Regions from separate parts of the Gordonia jacobaea genome, predicted to be linked through region 2. Evidence: riboswitches for the same ligand, from Rfam matches in the RefSeq annotation. Region 2 holds a riboswitch; each other region holds the start of a gene.

Region 1 (5,881 bases), on a different contig from region 2:
ACCCACGGCCGTCGCGGCGCCGCCTCGACCCAACCCGACGCCGTTCCCCGCGGGTGCGATCGCGACGGTGTACCAGTCCGACGTCCACGGCTCTGACATCATCTACTGGCCGGTGATCTCGAGCTTCACCGACATTCGCAAAAATCACCCTGACACGATCGCCGAGAACTCGGACAGGGCCGCAGCGATCAATCAGTCGGCGAAGAACGATCCGGCACGTCAGAAACGGGCACTCGACGACGGCTACGCGATTGACGGCTTGTCGCAGACACAGCTCTACACAATGTCGGATGCGTTCGGCGCCAACCTCGGTAGCGATTTCCGTCAGGCCCTTGCTGACAAACGACTGCCCAAGGTCTCGGCTCTGCTCGACACACTATTCGCCCGGGGCCAAGGCATCGCTGCGTCCACGGCGGTCGAGAAGGCCCTGTCTGACAACGACCGTCCGTATGTGGCCGAACCCGACCGCATCACGGTGTACAACCGGCCCGGCAGGTCCAAGAGCGACGTGCAATCCGACGGCTCGTCGTACCCGTCCGGGCACACCGCCTCGGCAATGATCCGCACCGGGCTGCTCGCACTGATGATTCCCGAACTCGCACCACAGTTTCTTGCGCGCGGTAGCGAGGCCGGGTACAACCGCGTCGTCCTCGGCGTGCACTACCCGCTCGACGTGATCGCCGGACGCATGGTCGCCGACGCCGCCGTCGCCGACCGATACGCCGACCCACGCTTCCGACCGTTGATCGTGGCCGCCGGGCAGGAACTCCGCGCAGAACTCGAATGGCGTTGCCGCGCAGCACTATCGACGTGCATCGCGCGCGACACACCGTATCGCAGCACACCCGGCGCCCTGGCCGACTACGACGCGCGCATGTCCTACGGACTCTCGCGCATCGGCTCGCCGAGTGCAGCGTTTGTCGTACCGCCCGCAGCCGTCGACCTCGTGCTGCGCGCACATCCTCGCCTCACCCGCGCGCAGGCCACCGACCTACTAAGCCGCACCGCCTACCCGGCCGGATACCCACTCGACGACCAGCACCCCGGCGCACAGTCGTGGCAGCGCCTCGACCTGGCCCGCGCCTACGCCGCCCGCTGATCGAGCCCAACCCGCTGACCGAGCCCCACCCGCTGATCGAGCTTGTCGAGATCACCAACCGCCGACCGAGCCCAACCCGCCGATCCAGCCCAACCCGCTGATCGAGCTTGTCGAGATCACCACCCGCTGATCAGCTTGTTACCCGCTGATCGAGCTTGTCGAGATCACGCAGCGCGGCGAGACTCGAACTGCGGCAGCACCTCTGCGCGCACGCGGTGCTCGGTGGCCGAGCCGTCGATCGGAACGATGAGCACGGCGTCGGCGACCTCGGCCGCGTAGATGTCGCGGATCAGTGTGGCCAGGCCGTGCGGGGTGCCGACGTAACGCACGGTTTCTGCGGGATCGCCGGCAGACGTCACCGCCGAGCCCGCAACCGACACCGAGGCGACAGACGCGCGCGCCGACCCCGGATGCGGTGCAATCGCAACCTCGACTGCCAGTGCTACCGAGAAGTTCGCGGTGTCACGGGTGCCTGCCCGCAGTAGCGAGCGAGTGCGCTGGGCGTCGCGCAGCGTCGAACGTCGCACGACGATCGGCAGTTCGGCGGCACCGGCGTCGCCGACGATCGCAACCCGCAGTGCCGGGCGGCCGATGGTGATGACGCCGGTGTCGGCAGCAAGGAGCTGGTCGGCGAGAACGTCTGTCGGAGAACTCGATTGGATCGTCACGAGTGTGCCTTTCGGTGGTGGATGTCGGGGGCGTCGGCGCCGCGATCGCTCAGGCAGCGCAGCGCGTGGAGCAGGCGGTCGACGTCGTCGGACGAGCTGCCGAGTCCGAAGCTCGCGCGTACAGCGCCGTCGGGATAACCGAGTCGGTCGAGCAACGGGTGCGCGCAGAACTTTCCGTCGCGCACACCGATGCCGTGTTCCGAACTCAGGTACTCCGCCACCTCGCGCGGGCTATGGCCGTCGACGGTGAAGCCTGCGATGCCGACGCGCTCGAGGTCGTCGTCGAAGACACGCAAGGGGGTGACTCCGTCGATCTCGGCGAGTCCGGCGTCGAGTTGTGCGCACAGGTACGCCTCGTGTGCGCCGATCCACTCGTGTCCGAGGTCGGTGATCGCGTCGCATGCGGCGGCGATCGCGATGGCGCCCAACACATTAGGAGATCCCGCTTCGTGACGCGCTGCACCCGTGTGCCACGACACCGACGCGCAACCGGCCTCGACGTCGACGTCTGCAGTTGCACCGCCGCCCGCCAGGTACGGCTGCGCGGCGTCGAGCCAGTCGGTGCGTCCGATCAGCACACCCGCGCCGAACGGCGCGTAGAGCTTATGGCCCGAGAAGACGAGGTAGTCGATGCCGTGACTGACGATCGACACCGGGCGGTGAGCAACGAGTTGCGCGGCGTCGACGAGGATTCGGGCGCCGTGCCGGTGCGCAATCGACGCGAGTCGCGAGATCGGGAGGACCTCGCCGGTCACGTTCGACGCCGCGGTCACCGCAAGTAGCGCGGCGGGCTTGGCCGCGAGTTCACGCTCGACGGCGGCGAGAGTCTCGTCGATGGTCGATGCAACTTCGACGATGCGCGTCCACTTGTCTTTGCGTTCGACCCATGGAAGCAGGTTCGCGTGGTGCTCGATGTCGAGAACGACAACGTCGCCGGGCGTCACATGCGCCGCGAGGTTGATCGCGTCGGTGGTGTTGCGAGTGAACACGACGGCGTCGTCGGCGCGACCACGGACGAAGCGTCGAACTGTCTCGCGGCACTCCTCGTAGCGACGCGTCGTGACCTGCGACAGATGCCCCGCACCACGGTGCACGCTGGCGTAAGTGCTCAGCGAGTCGGCAACGGCCTGCGCCACCGCGGTGAGCGCCGGGGCGCTGGCGGCGTAGTCGAAGTTGGCGTAGCGCACCGTCGTACCGTCGGAAAGCGGCGCGCATTCGGCGGCTCCGACGACGTCGGCAAGTGGGGCGATAGTTGGGGTCTGCACAGGCGAAACAGCCTTGGCCTGCGAAAACTCGGTGTGCGAACGGGTGACGACAGCAGTCATCGAATAGTCTCCTTGGAATCCACGCTTGCCGTACCCACCCTGGACACGGCCAGGTCGTCACCCGGAGCACCCCACCGCGGAGGAGGGTTGCCGACCAGCTAGCCGGGGCTTGTCGCTGGCACTCATGACCTGTTCCAAGGATCACCGACGCGACGCTGAGCTGTCAACTTTCACTCAGCGTGCACGAAAGGCCGCCGAGGGCGCGATCACCGAGCGCGCTAATGACTCCGATTCTGTACGCCGGCCTCGCCGGTCTGTGCGCGGTTGCGCTTCCACGCAACCGGTAGCGTGAATCCATGCCAGCTTCGGAGGTCTTCGTCCTGTCCAGGCCGCACGGCACCGTTCGAGCACGTGGCGCGTCCGCGGGATTCACCGACGCCACCGAGGCTGCCGAGGCGTTGCGTTCCGGGCGCATCGGCGCCGTCACCGGGGCGATCGGGTTCACAGCCGCCGACGACGCCGCGCTGCTGGTTCCCGAAACCATCACGCACAGCGGTTCGGCGATCGTGGGGCAAGCGCCGGAGCCTGCTCACGCCGAGTGCGTCACATTGATTCCCGACGCCGCGACGCATCGGGACCGGGTCGCACGTGCCATCGACGAGATCGACGCGGGGGCGTTGTCGAAGGTCGTGCTCGCGCGCGCCGTCGAATTCGACGTCGAACCTCCCGTCGACCCGGACCGACTTCTCGAAGCCCTGGCGTACGGAAACGCCGAGCACTCTGCGTTTCTCGTCGACCTCAGCGTCGACGAGCACACCGACCCGCGAGCTCGATGGCTCATCGGAGCGAGCCCAGAAGTATTGCTGCGCAAGCAAGGTCTCGAGGTTACGTGCCGCCCCTACGCGGGATCGGCGGCTCGCTCAGCAGACCCCGACGTCGATCATGCTGCCGGCCGGGCACTACTGGCCTCGACGAAGGACCGGGCCGAGCACGCATTCGTCGTCGACCATCTCCGCGACGCGCTCGAGCCGATCTGTCGCGAACTCGACGTGCCTGACCAGCCGTCGCTGGTCTCGACCGGCGAGATGTGGCACCTGACAACACCGATTCGCGGGGTACTGACCGATCCGACGATCACCGCCCTCGACCTCGCACTGCTGCTGAGCCCAACACCAGCGGTGTGCGGAACACCGGGAGATGTTGCAGCACAGTTCATCTCGAATCACGAGGAGCGTCGTGGATTCTACGCGGGCGCCGTCGGATGGTCGGGCTCCGCGGGCGACGGCGAGTGGATGGTGACCATCCGTTCGCTCGAACTGTCCGACGACCGTCGCCATGTCCGCACCTGGGCCGGCGGCGGCATCGTCGCCGGGTCGGAGCCGCAGGCGGAGCTCGACGAGACGTCGGCGAAGCTCGCGACCGTCCTGCGCGCGCTCGGCGTCGACGAGCTCGGTTGACGTCGGGGTAGTGGGTGCGTGCCCGCGTCGTGGAGCCCACACCCCCGCGCCGAACCACCCGCACTCAGAGCGACGCGGCGAGGGAGTCGGTCAGGATGTCGAGGCCCCGGTGGAGTTCGTCGTCGCTGGTCGTCAGCGGCGGAGCGATGCGGAAGATGCCGCCCATGCCGGGTAGCTGGACGATGTTCATGTGCAGTCCGCGCTCAAGGCAGGCGGCAGTCACCTTGGCGCCCAACGCATCCGCAGGTGTGCGCGACGCCTTGTCGGTCACGAGCTCGACGCCCTGCAGTAGTCCGCGGCCGCGGACGTCGCCGACAACCTCGACGTCGTCGCGCAGCCCGATCAGCCTCTCGCGCAGAACATCTCCGAGCTTGGCTGCACGCTCGACGAGTCCCTCTCGTTCGATCACGTCGAGCACCGTGAGGGCAACGGTCGCGGCGAGGGGGTCGGACGCGTGCGTGGTGTAGAACAGGAATCCTCGCTCTGCGCAACGGTCTTCGATCTCCGCGCTCGTCACGACGGCCGCGACGGGTAGGCCCGCGCCGAGAGTCTTCGAGAGCGTAAGAATGTGCGGCCCAACTCCGTCGCGCTCGAATGCGTACATCGTGCCGGTGCGGCCGAGTCCGGTCTGCGCCTCGTCGAGGATCAACAGCATGCCCCGGTCGTCGCACATCTGCCGCAGCCGCGCGAGGTATCCGTCGGGCAGTTCGATGATGCCACCCGACGACAAGATCGGTTCGACGATGCACGCGGCGAGCGAGCCGTTCGACTGCGTGTCGACGGCCGCAAACCCGTACTCCAGTTCGGCTTCCCAGTCGTAGGACCCGTCGGCGTTGCGGAACGGCGAGCGGTAGGCGTTCGGGGTGGGAAGCGTGAAGTTGCCCGGCAGCGTCGGGCCGTAGCCGCGCCGCCCCGCCGAGAACGTGGCAGCCGCTGCGCCAGAGGTCATTCCGTGCCACGACCGGTCGAACGAGACGATCTCGTAGCGTCCCGTAGCGAGCTTGGCCATCTTGATCGCCGCCTCATTCGATTCGGCTCCCGTGGTCAACAACACTGTGCGCGTGAGGTTGTCGGGCAGCGTCGTAGATAGCCGCGAAGCAAAGTCGACGACGGGCCTGCTGAGCATGCCGCTGAACAAATGGTCAAGCGTGGCAACCGAATTCGATACCGCTTCGACGATCGCGGGATGCGAATGGCCCAGCACGGCGCTCATCTGACCCGACGTGAAGTCGAGGATCGCGTTGCCGTCGGAGTCGTAGACGTACGACCCCGAGGCGCGTTCGATGATGCGCGGAGTGAACGCAGGGATGTAGCGGATCAGGTGTCGCTGGGCGGCATCCCAGAAGGCGTCGTCTGTCATGGTCGTCCTCAGATCGGTCGTGCGGATCATCC
Region 2 (5,881 bases):
ATTCTTCGACGTTATATCCCTTGCCAGTGTCGGAAGCCTCATGTTATGGCTAGCTGCGTCAATAGATCCTTTGGGCACGGATTGATTACAATATGGCGCACGCTTCGGTAAAGTGTCCCGTGACGTGAGCTGATCCGGCACCTGTCTGATCAGACTCTGCGACCCTTCGGATCCTCAGGTTCCGGGCGCGCGCACTGACCGAGTAGTGGTGCGCTGCGAAGGTGCGTGAGCACGTCGCAACGACCGACGAACGGCGACAAACGGGCAGGCAACCAATCTCTTCGACGCTGGATAGACCACAGGATCGCTCCACCCACGACGAGACGACGTCGATGGGTGTTTCGTTGGGTCAGGGCATGATCCACTTTGTCCTGCTCACCCGTGACGGATCGGGACGCGAACTCGTGGAGTCGCGAGTGATCGACGTCGATCCCAGCGATGGCCACGACACCGCGGGCAGGGTCAACGCAGGCATCGACCTGATGCTCGACGCTGCGCGAGGTGCCGACCGGCGTGTCGGACCGATCGGCGTCGCGGCAGGCGGCGACCTCGGGCGTGAACTCGTCGGTTCGACAGGATCGGGTCCGCGCCGACAGATCCACCTCGTCTCCGTTGAGGAGGCCGTGGCGGCCTGCCTGACCGAAACGGGTCAGATCGGTCGGTATCGATCAGTGGTCGTCGTCGATTGCGGCGACACCGGCATGACCCTCTACACCGTCGATCCCTCGACCGGAGCGATCGGCGACATCACACACTCGCGCGCGCTGTCGGGTCGCGCCCTCGACGACGCGATCGTCCGCGAAGTGCTCGACGCAGGCGCCGTGAGTGGTTCGTTCTCGAGCAAACTCAGTCGCAACGCGTTGCGTAGCGCCGTCCGAACTGCCAAGGAGGAGTCGGGCGAGCACGGTACTGCCGACGCCGCCGGCCGGTTCCGGATCGGCGATGCAACGCTCGCCGCAGCGGTTCGTCCGTTCCTGCTCGACGCTCGCGAAGAGCTGAGCCGTTACCTCGCAACGCATTCGGCGTGCGCTATCGTCCTTGTCGGTGGCCTGGCGAACCTGCCGACCATCGCCGACATGGTGCCCGAAGAGGATGCCGATGGCGGCCTCATCGAGGTCATCGTCCCGACGAACCCGGAACAGACCGCCGCTGTGGGTGCCGCGATGCTCTCGTCCGAGCAGGCGGCGGCACCGAGTCGCCTGACCTTTATGGGAGGCGGGAGGCGCAGGGGTGTGCTTTCGCCGCTGCCGATTGCTGTCGCCGCCGTGGTCATCGCGGCAGCGATGTTCACGGTGTACGCGGTGGGGTCGACCCTCACCGGGAATACCACCGACATCCCATCGCCTTCGAGTGCTCGAGTGGCGTCGATGTCGACCGCATCCGACGAAGCCGACGTCGTCCCCTCGGAGACGAGACAGGAACCGACGCAACTCACGTCGACGCCGGCCGAAGCTCCGCGCACAGCCCGGGAGGACGACGGACCCGGGTGGGCGACAACGCAACTGCCGCCGACCACGCCGTCGCCGTCGACGCTCACACTCTCCGCGCGTCCGAGTACGCCGTCGACGACTACGCGGCCACCCAGCGCCGAGACCAGTCGTCCCACCTTGCCGCTGCCGCCGGGGATCACGATTCCGCCGAATCTGCTGCCGCCGGAGTTTGCCCCGCCGTCGAGGGAGCCCGCTCCCGGCGAGCAGACACCCACTCCAGGCAATCAGCAACCCTCCGGGGAAGCTGGTTCGAATGGCAATGCGTCCCAGTCGAATAACCAGCGTGGTACCGGCACGGGCAGGCAGGCGCCTGCCACCACGACCACGACGACACCGGTTCCCGGCGGACTGCTGCCCCCGCCCTGAGGTACCTGAACGCCCTGAGGTACCCGAACGCCTGAGGTACCCGAACGTTCAGCGACGCGCGAGATCGACTGTGCGCTTGAGTAGATCGCCGATGGCGTCGAATTCGGTGAGGAATCCGTCGTGTCCGTTGTCGGACTGCACCACCTGTAGGCCTCCGACGCAATTGCCGAGTTCTTCGGCGAGCTCGACCTGTAACCGCAAGGGGTACAGGCGATCCGAGTCGATACCGCCAACGATCACAGGAACGTCGCAGGCGTTGAGTGCTGCCGTCACGCCACCGCGATCGCGCCCGACGTCGTGGTGGTTGAGTACTTCGCTGAGAATGACGTAGCTGCCCGGATCGAAGCGCTCGACGAGTTTGCCCGCCTGGTGCTCGAGGTAGCTCTGCACGGCGTAACGTCCGCCGGTGAGCGGATTCTCTTGGCCCTGAGCGTCATTCGCGAAGCGCTCGTCGAGTTCCGGTTCGCTGCGGTAGGTCAGGTGTGCGATCCGGCGAGCGATTCCCATTCCGGTCGTCGGCGACTCGCCGGTGCCGTGATAGTCGCCGCCGTGCCACGCCGGATCGGACGTGATGGCTGCGATTTGCGTTGTCTGCGTGCCGATCTGGTCGGCTGTCGCACGAGCGCCGACGGCGAGCACGAGTGCGCTTCGAACCCGTTCGGGATACTCGATGATCCACTCGAGTGCCCGTGCTCCGCCCATCGAGCCGCCCACGACCGCGCCGATACTCTCGATGCCCAGATGATCCATCAGCGCGACTTCGGCGCGGACCTGATCGAGCACGGTGAGTTGCGGGAAGCTCGAACCCCACGGTCGGCCGGTGGAGTCCAGCGATGCAGGCCCGGTCGACCCTCGGCATCCGCCGAGCACGTTCGCCGAGATGACGCACCATTCGTCGGTGTCGACTGCCGCGCCGGGACCGATCAGACCGTCCCACCAGCCGGGGGAGGGGTGAGCGGCATCTGCGGGTCCGGTGACGTGTGAGTCGCCGGTCAGGGCGTGCAGCGTGAGGATGACGTTGTCGCGGGTAGGTGACAATTTTCCCCACCGCTGAAAAGCGAGGGTCACGTCGTCGATCTGCTCACCGTTGTCGAGTGAGATCGACCCGAGACGGGCGCTGAGCATCTGGCCGTCCGGGGCGTTCTCCCAGTCCGGCCGTTGCTCTGTATCCGTCTGCGGGTCGATGCTCACCGACACAGGTGTCCTCGCTCCTTGCTCTGAATTGTTTACTTGGCTGCTTCGAAACCCCGGTCGAGGTCGGCGAGAATGTCGTCGATTCCCTCGATGCCCACCGCGAGGCGGACGAGGCCGGGGGTGACACCCGCGGCGAGTTGCTCCTCGGGGGTCAGCTGGCTGTGGGTGGTCGATGCCGGGTGGATCACGAGCGAGCGCACGTCACCGATGTTGGCGACGTGGCTGTGCAGCGTGAGCGCCTCGACGAACCGCTTGCCCGCGTCGACGCCGCCTGCGATCTCGAAGCCGATGACCGCACCCTGTCCCTTCGGCGCGAGCTCCTGGCCACGCTTGTACCAGGGCGACGACGAAAGGCCGGCGTAGTAGACCTCTTCGACCTGCGGGTTGTCGTTGAGGTACTCGGCGACGCGCTGCGCGTTGGCGACGTGACGCTCGACCCGCAGGCTCAAGGTCTCGAGACCCTGGGCGAGCAGGAATGCGTTGAACGGCGAGATGGCTGCACCGGTGTCGCGGAGCAACTGCACGCGGGCCTTGAGCGCGTACGCGGGAGCGCCGAGATCGGCGAAGACCGCACCGTGGTAGCTCGGATCGGGCGTGGTGAAACCGGGGAAGAGGTCTTTCCCGTCGCGCTGGACACGCCAGTCGAAGGTGCCGCCGTCGATGATCACGCCGCCGATCGCGGTTCCGTGCCCACCGATGTACTTGGTGGCCGAGTGCACGACGATGTCGGCGCCATGGGCGAGCGGATTGAGCAGGTACGGGGTGGCGACGGTGTTGTCGACGATGAGCGGCACGCCGTTGCGGTGTGCAACCTCCGAGATGCCCTCGATGTCGAGGATCTCGTTGTTCGGGTTGGAGATCGACTCGCCGTAGAACGCGCGGGTGTTGTCGCGCACGGCGGCCTGCCAGGAGTCGAGATCCTCCGGATCCTCGACGAAGGTGACCTCGATGCCGAACTTGGGCAGCGTGTAGTGGAACAGGTTGTACGTTCCGCCGTAGAGCCGAGGACTCGACACGACGTGCCCGCCGTTTTCGACGATGTTGAGGATCGAGTACGTCTCCGCAGCCTGGCCCGAAGCGACGAGCAGCGCCGCGACGCCGCCCTCGAGAGCGGCAAGACGCTGTTCGACGACATCCTGCGTCGGATTCATCAGCCGCGTGTAGATGTTGCCCGGCTCGGCAAGACCGAACAGGTTCGCGGCATGCGTGGTGTCGTTGAAGGTGTACGACGTGGTCTGGTAAATCGGTAGCGCGCGGGCGTTGGTTGCCGCGTCGGCTGACTGGCCCGCGTGGATCTGCTTGGTCTCGAAACTCCAGTTGTCGGCTGGGTTCTGGTCGACGTCGACGTCAGACATTGAATATGCGTCACTTTCTACGGTCGGCAGGGCACGACGACCCTGTTGGGGTCCGACCTTCGGACCCGCGCTTGCCGGGGACCCGAAACCATCTTCGATGGAGATCATCGAGGAGCGGGGTCCCACAACCCGGTCATCACCCGGAGCACCCCACCGCGGTTGGAGGGTTGCCGATCAGCGAGCCGGGGCTTTGCGCTGATACTCATGACCTGGCGTCAAGGATATAACACGGTCGAAATGAAGTGAGAACCCTCCGACGCAGGCTGGTTCTTGGGCTGGACAAGGCGTCGTTGCGGCCGCGGTGCTCGTCGGCGGCGAATGGCCCCGAAGAATGCCTTCTCGTGTAGTCCGAACAGTCGAATTTGACGTTCTTTATCGACGGTTCGCCGCGCGATCGTCGGTTTCTGCCGTGGCGTGGGTCACAGACTTCTACGATCCGATCATTCGCGAGGGGTCGGCAAACTCCGATTCCGACCACGTCGCGATGACACGGCAGAACCGGCCGGATTGGTGGAGAACGCATGGGTGGTCACTTCGGTTTCAGGCGATCGATCAGGGCGGCGAGCACACTCGGACTCGCCGCAGTCGCAGCGGTTCTCCTCGCGATAGGCCAGACTTCCGGCGCGGGTGTCGCGCGAGCCGAGGCCGGCGCCGATTGTGGCAACGGCGCACTCGTCTTCGTCGGCGGTACGTGGGATCCCCAGGCGCATTTGCTCGACGGCGTCACGCGTCAGCCGCAGTACGCCGGCTATACCGTCGAGCGCGTCGAGTATCCGGCGTCGATTTGGCCGTTGGGTGCCTTCGGCTTCGACGACAGTCAGTCGCAGGGCGTCGCGGCAACGATGTCGACAGTCGCGAGCTATCAGGCGCAGTGTGATGGCAAACCGGTCGTGATCGTCGGGTACTCGCAGGGCGCGGGAATCGCCGGCGACGTGCTCACCGGCATCGGCACCGGCAATACTTCTGGACACGAGATCTCACCGAGCATGGTTTCCGGACTGCTCTACTCCGATCCGCGGCAAGCGGGAACTCTCTACGGACAGGGCATCGAACGCGTTCTGATCGGCGTGATCCCCGGACTGACCATGGCGGGCGGACGCGGCGTCGACGACTTCGGCGGAATTCCGGTGACCTCCGTGTGCTTCACGGGCGATCCGATCTGCGACCTGCCCGATCCGCTCCACGATCCGCTCGGTGCCCTCGATGGCTTCGCGGGTTACTGGGTCAAGCATGGTCTGTACCCGCTCTACATGTATTTGGCAGCGACCAACGGGGCCCTGTGGGACGCATGGGGAGTCAAGCCGTTGCACTGCGAGAACACCACTGGCCAGGTCAGTACGTGTCAGCTCGTCGTGCCGTCGTCGGCGTGGGTCCTCACCCAGCAGTTCGTCGACAAACTCGGTCTCGGCTGGACCGTGCCCGACCTCGTGAGCAAGCGGTGGAAGTTCCCGGACATCCTCGGCATCACACTGGCCG
Region 3 (5,881 bases), on a different contig from region 2:
CGAACGGTATGACGCCGAGTCTGCTCACCACCGACGACCTCAAGAACTACAAGGCCATGCGGCGCGAACCAGTCTCCACCGAGTATCGAGGCCACCGCATTGTTGCGATGCCCGGACCGTCGTCGGGCGGCATCACTGTCGCCGCGACGATGGGCATCCTCTCCAACTTCGACATTCCGTCGATGGGGCCGACCGGCGTCGACCGCGACGGCGGGCACCCGAATCCCGAAGCGGTGCATCTGGTCAACGAGGCCGAGCGCCTCGCCTACGCCGACCGCGACAAGTACATCGCCGACCCCGACTTCATCCCGTTGCCGGGCAAGGGTGTTGCGACGATGCTCGATCCGACCTACCTGAAACAGCGTGCGGCACTGATCAAACCGAACACGTCGCTCGGTAAGGCACAACCCGGAGATCTCGGTGAGGTCCCGCTCGGTTCCTACACAGGCACAGAACACGGAACCAGCCACATCACCGTCGCCGACAAGTACGGCAACGTGGCGTCGATGACGACCACCGTCGAATCGGCGTTCGGCAGCTTCCACATGGTCGACGGCTTCATCCTCAACAACCAGCTCACCGACTTCTCCGCAGAGCCGCGCGACGAGACCGGGGCGCTTCTCGCCAACCGGGTTTCGCCGGGCAAGCGCCCGCGATCATCGATGGCACCGACCCTCGTCATGCAGCCAGGAGCCAACGGTGAGCCGGACACCCTGACGGCCGCGCTCGGATCGCCCGGCGGCTCCGTGATCATCCAGTTCGTCGTCAAAACACTTGTCGGAATGCTGGATTGGAACCTGAACCCGCAGCAGGCGGTATCGATGATCGACTTCGGCACAGCCAACACCCCGACGTCGAATGTCGGTGGCGAACACCCACTGGTCAACACCGCCAACGACGGCGCCGACGATCCACTCGTCAAGGGACTGCGCGAACGCGGAGAACAGGTGTCGGTCGACGATCAGTCGAGCGGGCTCAGCGCACTGCAGCGCTCAGGTAACGGCTGGCTTGGCGGGGCGGATCCTCGCCGGGAGGGCGCCGTGATGGGCGACGACGCGTCGTTGAAGTGAGGTCGACGTCGGCGGGACGCTAACGATTCTCAACCGTCCGCGCCAGAATCCCGAGCGTCGCGCGCAGCCCGGCCTCGGGGATGATCGGGAACCGGCCCTTGATGTCCTCGTTGGTCACGCGGCTCCAGTCGTAGTACGACGTGACGAGCGTGCCGTCGTCAGTCGGTTCGAGCCGGTAGCCGTAGCGATGATCGAGTGGCGGTCGAACGGTTCCGATGATCGTCCATTCGATCCACCGGTCCTTCTCGAAGGCCGTGATGATCACCCGTACGTCGTACTTGCCCATCGGGAGGTCGTTGAGCGACTCGCGATCCATGTGGACGACGAACTCGTCGTCCACAGCGCTGACGGGCGATCCTTCCGCACTTTGCAACATGCCTGAGCTGTCGATGGCGACGTGGCCTTCTGGCGTGGTCAGAAGCTCAAAGATCGCCGACGGTTCGGCGTAGATCAGACGGGTGATCTCGAATAGCTCGGCCATCAGGTCTCCTCGTGTCGACGTTGTGCCCACGATATGTGTTGCACCAGAGTCGACGCCTCCGCGAACAACCCGACCTACCACTTCGCGACCCTAAGAATCTCGCAGATTCATACCCTCGGCGCGTCTGCGACCTGGCACTAACGTGGCGTCGGTTATGAGTGTCAGCGCCCAGCCCTGGCTTGCTGGCCAGCAACCCTCCGTCGTGGTGGGGTGCTCCAGGTGACAACCCGACGGAAGCAGGCACTCGCCGCTGCCGTAACAACGACACCGAGGAACGAAGACCGATACCTGTGACAGCTGAACTTTCCGCTGCGCACTCGCGTCCGCTGACCAGCGAACCGCGTGACGCAGAACTGCTTTCGGCCAAGCTGGTCAAGGCGCGTAAGGCCGGCCAGTGGGTGAGTAGCGCCGTCTTCCTGGTTCTCGCAGCGATGCTGGTGCACACGCTCCTGACCAACCCGCGGTTCCAGTGGGATGTGGTCGGCGACTACTTCTTCCATGCATCAATCCTGCGCGGCCTCGGCCTGACCTTGTGGCTGACTGCGTCAGTCATGGTGTGCGGCTTCGCATTGGGGATTCTGCTCGCCGTGATGCGCCTGTCGTCGAATCGCATTTTGTCGACGCTGAGCGCGGGCTACGTCTGGTTGATCCGATCGATTCCGCCGCTTGTCCAGTTGCTCTTCTGGTACGAGCTGGCCTCGCTGTATCCGCAACTGTCACTGGGGATTCCGTTCGGTCCGGAGTTCGTCAAAGCCGATACGGCGCACTTGTTCTCGGGCGTGCTCGCTGCGTTCGTCGCATTGACCCTAGATGTCGCGGCGTTCGCAGCCGAGATCGTGCGGGGAGGCATCTTGTCCGTCGACCGTGGTCAGGCCGAGGCGGCAGAAGCTTTGGGGCTGAGTCGGTATCGCATCTTCCGTCGAATCATCTTGCCGCAGGCCATGCCGGCGATCGTCCCGGCGTCGGGCAATCTGCTCATCGGACTGCTCAAGGCGACATCGATCGTCAGTGTGATCGCCGTCCAAGACCTGCTCTACTCCGTGCAATTGATCTACCAGCAGAACTACCTGATCCTGCCACTGCTGCTGGTCGCGACCATCTGGTACATCATCGTCACCAGTGTGCTCTCCGTCGGGCAGTACTTCGTCGAACGTCACTACTCGCGCGGCAATCGCCGACCGCAACAAGGGTTCTGGACGACGGTCCGCGAGAACCTTCCGCTGTTCGGGCGGGTGCGCACCGACCTTCGCAGGTTTGATCGTCGTAACGAAGGTGCGGTGGGTGCGTGAGCTTTTCGACGACGCGCCGCGGGAAAACCGCAGCCCTGCGTGACGATACAGAGTACGACGAGACGCTACCCCTAGTCCGAATCCGAGGACTGCGCAAGAGCTTCGGACTCCACAAAGTCCTCGACGGCATCGACGTCGACGTCCCGAGGGGCACTGTGACGGTGTTGCTCGGACCGTCGGGCTCGGGTAAGTCGACGCTGCTGCGCTGCATCAACCACCTCGAGAAGCCCGACAGCGGCTTCGTCGAGGTCGGTGGTGAGATCATCGGATACCGGCCTTCGTCGGGAAAGCTGCACGAACTGTCCCATCGTGAGATCGCGCGTCAGCGTTCCACGATCGGGATGGTCTTCCAGCAGTTCAACCTCTTCGGTCATATGACGGTGCAGCAGAACGTAATCGAAGGACCGTTGGCCGCGGGCATCCCACGCGGCGAAGCCGTCGCACGAGCCGACGATCTGCTCGAACGTGTCGGCATGGCCGGACGCGAAAGTGCCTACCCGCGCCAGCTCTCCGGCGGTCAGCAGCAACGAGTCGCCATCGCACGAGCCTTGGCGCTCAAGCCACGCCTCATGCTGTTCGACGAACCGACAAGCGCGCTCGATCCTGAACTCGTCGGCGAGGTCCTGGCCGTGATCCGTGATCTCGCACGCAGCGGCATGACCATGGTGATCGTCACGCACGAGATCGGATTCGCCCGCGAAGTCGCCGACCAGGCGATCTTCCTCGACGGCGGGCGCATCGTCGAATCCGGCGCTCCCGCAGAGATTCTCGACGACCCGCAGCATGAGCGCACGAAAGCGTTTCTCTCCGCGGTGCTGTGAGCCCGCGCGAGGCCGGTTACGGCAGAGCCATTTCCTCCTGCCGTAACCAGTTACCAGACAGAAGAATTCAGACAAGGGGACCAGAACGATGAAGCACCGCCCACGTATCCTCGCCCTGTTGGCCGCCAGTGCGGTGGTCGGGAGCATTGCGCTGAGTGGTTGTGGATCGTCGTCGGACGACACAGTGAACTCCGCAGAGGCGTCGGCCGTTCCGACACAGGACATCACCAGCAAGATCGTCAAGGACGATGTGATCAGCGCTGAGCTGCCGGAGAGCGTGCGCTCTGCTGGAACCCTGACCGTCGGCACCACACAGACTCCCGGGACGTCGAGCCTGCCGCACGGCGGTGTTGTCGACGACAAGAACGTCGGACTCGATCTGGACTTGCGTGACGCGATCGGCAAGGTCCTCGGTGTCAACTGGAACGTGGAGTACGGAACGTTCGCCTCGATCATCCCCGGCGTCCAGAACGGGAAATATGAAGTAGGACAAGCGAATTTCGGAGTCACCGCCGAACGCGAGAAGGTCCTCGACTTCTCGACCTACCTCAACGACGGCCAGGGCTTCCTCGGCTCGAAACGCGTTGACCTACAGAAGGTCTCGACCATCACCGATGTGTGCGGTTACACCATCGCCACCACGCCCGGTTCGACCTTCCAGACGCTGCTGAGCTCGCACGTCGATGACTGTGCCAAGATCGGCAAGAAGCCGTGGACCGTCCAGTACTTCAACGACACGGCGCCCATCTTCCTGGGTCTGGCGAACGGCAAGGTCGACCTGTTCTTCGGGCCCGTACTGAGCCTGAAGTACGACGAGAAGCACGTCGAGGGAACCAAGTTCCTCGGCCAGATCAGCTCCACACCAGTCGGATTCGTCACCGCCAAAGACTCGGGCCTGGCCAAGCCGATCTCCGATGCCGTGAACAAGCTGATCGCGACCGGCGACTACGCCAAGATCTTCGCCAAGTGGGGTGTCCCGGATACCGGCGTCGAGAAGTCGACGGTCAACCCGCCGAGCACGTTCTGATCGACGGACTGCCTCGCGATCGCGGCGAGCGGGCTGGTCGCGGGGTCGTTGGCGGTGCGCCGGTCCGTGGGAAGTAGGGACGTAGGTGCTCCTCGGCCTGCGGGAAGTAGGGGAAGTCGGTGCTCCTCGGCGTGCGGGAAGTAGGGGAAGGGTTCTTTCCGCGTCTTGCTGACCTTTCCGCGAGGAACAACTCGAGGAAAGCGAAGGAACCCACCGAAAGATCCTTTCCCCTACTTTCTGTGCCTCGTGGAGCTCCTTCCCCCACTTCCTGCGCGGCGGCAGACTGTTTCCCCTAGTTTCTGCACGGTCGAGCGACCATTCCCCGACTTCCCGCACGTCCGCGCGGCGTTCAGACCGCCGCTCCGCCGTCGAACTGCGACGACCCGGCGCGCGCCTACACTTGGTCGTATGGCGATAGTGAACCGGGGGTTCGTCGGGCGTCGCGATCGGATGGCTGATCGGCTGCCGCCCGGGCAGTACTCGACCGTCGACTTTCCTGTGCTGTCCGCCGAGCCGACGCCGGCGCTGCCCCATGACCGGTGGCGGCTGACGATCCAGTCGTCGGATCATCGTGCGCACAGTCTCGACTGGTCCGACTTCCGCGACCTCCCGCACCAGGACGTCACGACCGATATCCATTGCGTGACACGCTGGTCGAAGTTCGACACACGGTGGCGTGGCGTGTCATTCGACGATTTGTTGTCGACGCTGCCGTGGGCGCCGGACGCCTACGTGATGGCACACTGCTACGGCGGATACACCACCAACGTGCCGCTCGCCGACCTCACCGACGGGAAGGCATGGCTCGCAGACACTTTCGACGGTGAGCCCCTTGCGCCAGAACACGGAGGGCCGGTCCGACTGCTCGTTCCGCACCTGTACTTCTGGAAGAGTGCCAAATGGGTTCGGCGCCTGCGGTTCATGCCCGACGACGCGCCGGGTTTCTGGGAGGAGCGCGGCTACCACATCTACGGCGACCCCTGGCTAGAGCAGCGCTACTCGTGACACCACTGCCCCCACGCGGCTAATCGTGACAGCCGTCCGGACACCGAAGGAGTGACGACCGTGGACTGGCAGATCACGACCGTGGTCGGTGCGCAGATGCAAACGCCCACAGCGCGTTCACTGCGACTCGCACTCAGCGAACCGATGAGCGCTGATGCGGGCTCGCACATCGACATCCGACTCACCGC

Evidence for each region. Region 2 has a riboswitch for S-adenosylmethionine ahead of ACRVY7_RS00605 (bifunctional o-acetylhomoserine/o-acetylserine sulfhydrylase). Riboswitches for the same ligand answer to the same signal wherever they lie in the genome.
Region 1: linked by a shared signal. The riboswitch ahead of ACRVY7_RS09020 (aminotransferase class V-fold PLP-dependent enzyme) and the one ahead of ACRVY7_RS00605 (bifunctional o-acetylhomoserine/o-acetylserine sulfhydrylase) in region 2 are both predicted to bind S-adenosylmethionine.
Region 3: linked by a shared signal. The riboswitch ahead of ACRVY7_RS17225 (amino acid ABC transporter permease) and the one ahead of ACRVY7_RS00605 (bifunctional o-acetylhomoserine/o-acetylserine sulfhydrylase) in region 2 are both predicted to bind S-adenosylmethionine.

What each region holds. Positions count from the first base shown of each region.
Region 1 covers NZ_CBDRLS010000002.1:621,711-627,591, forward strand. Annotated here, with positions in the region: gene ACRVY7_RS09010 (phosphatase PAP2 family protein) at 1-1,099, shown strand, start outside; gene ACRVY7_RS09015 (hypothetical protein) at 1,264-1,767, opposite strand; gene ACRVY7_RS09020 (aminotransferase class V-fold PLP-dependent enzyme) at 1,764-3,092, opposite strand; SAM riboswitch class IV at 3,109-3,222, opposite strand; gene ACRVY7_RS09025 (isochorismate synthase) at 3,389-4,489, shown strand; gene ACRVY7_RS09030 (aspartate aminotransferase family protein) at 4,554-5,849, opposite strand.
Region 2 covers NZ_CBDRLS010000001.1:131,724-137,604, reverse strand. Annotated here, with positions in the region: gene ACRVY7_RS00620 (DUF3017 domain-containing protein) at 1-85, shown strand, start outside; gene ACRVY7_RS00615 (hypothetical protein) at 333-1,856, shown strand; gene metX (homoserine O-acetyltransferase MetX) at 1,905-3,053, opposite strand; gene ACRVY7_RS00605 (bifunctional o-acetylhomoserine/o-acetylserine sulfhydrylase) at 3,083-4,405, opposite strand; SAM riboswitch class IV at 4,468-4,615, opposite strand; gene ACRVY7_RS00600 (cutinase family protein) at 4,927-5,881, shown strand, end outside.
Region 3 covers NZ_CBDRLS010000005.1:55,692-61,572, reverse strand. Annotated here, with positions in the region: gene ggt (gamma-glutamyltransferase) at 1-1,070, shown strand, start outside; gene ACRVY7_RS17230 (SRPBCC family protein) at 1,090-1,551, opposite strand; SAM riboswitch class IV at 1,702-1,819, shown strand; gene ACRVY7_RS17225 (amino acid ABC transporter permease) at 1,842-2,840, shown strand; gene ACRVY7_RS17220 (amino acid ABC transporter ATP-binding protein) at 2,876-3,661, shown strand; gene ACRVY7_RS17215 (transporter substrate-binding domain-containing protein) at 3,750-4,688, shown strand; gene ACRVY7_RS17210 (sulfite oxidase-like oxidoreductase) at 5,097-5,693, shown strand; gene ACRVY7_RS17205 (FAD-binding oxidoreductase) at 5,790-5,881, shown strand, end outside.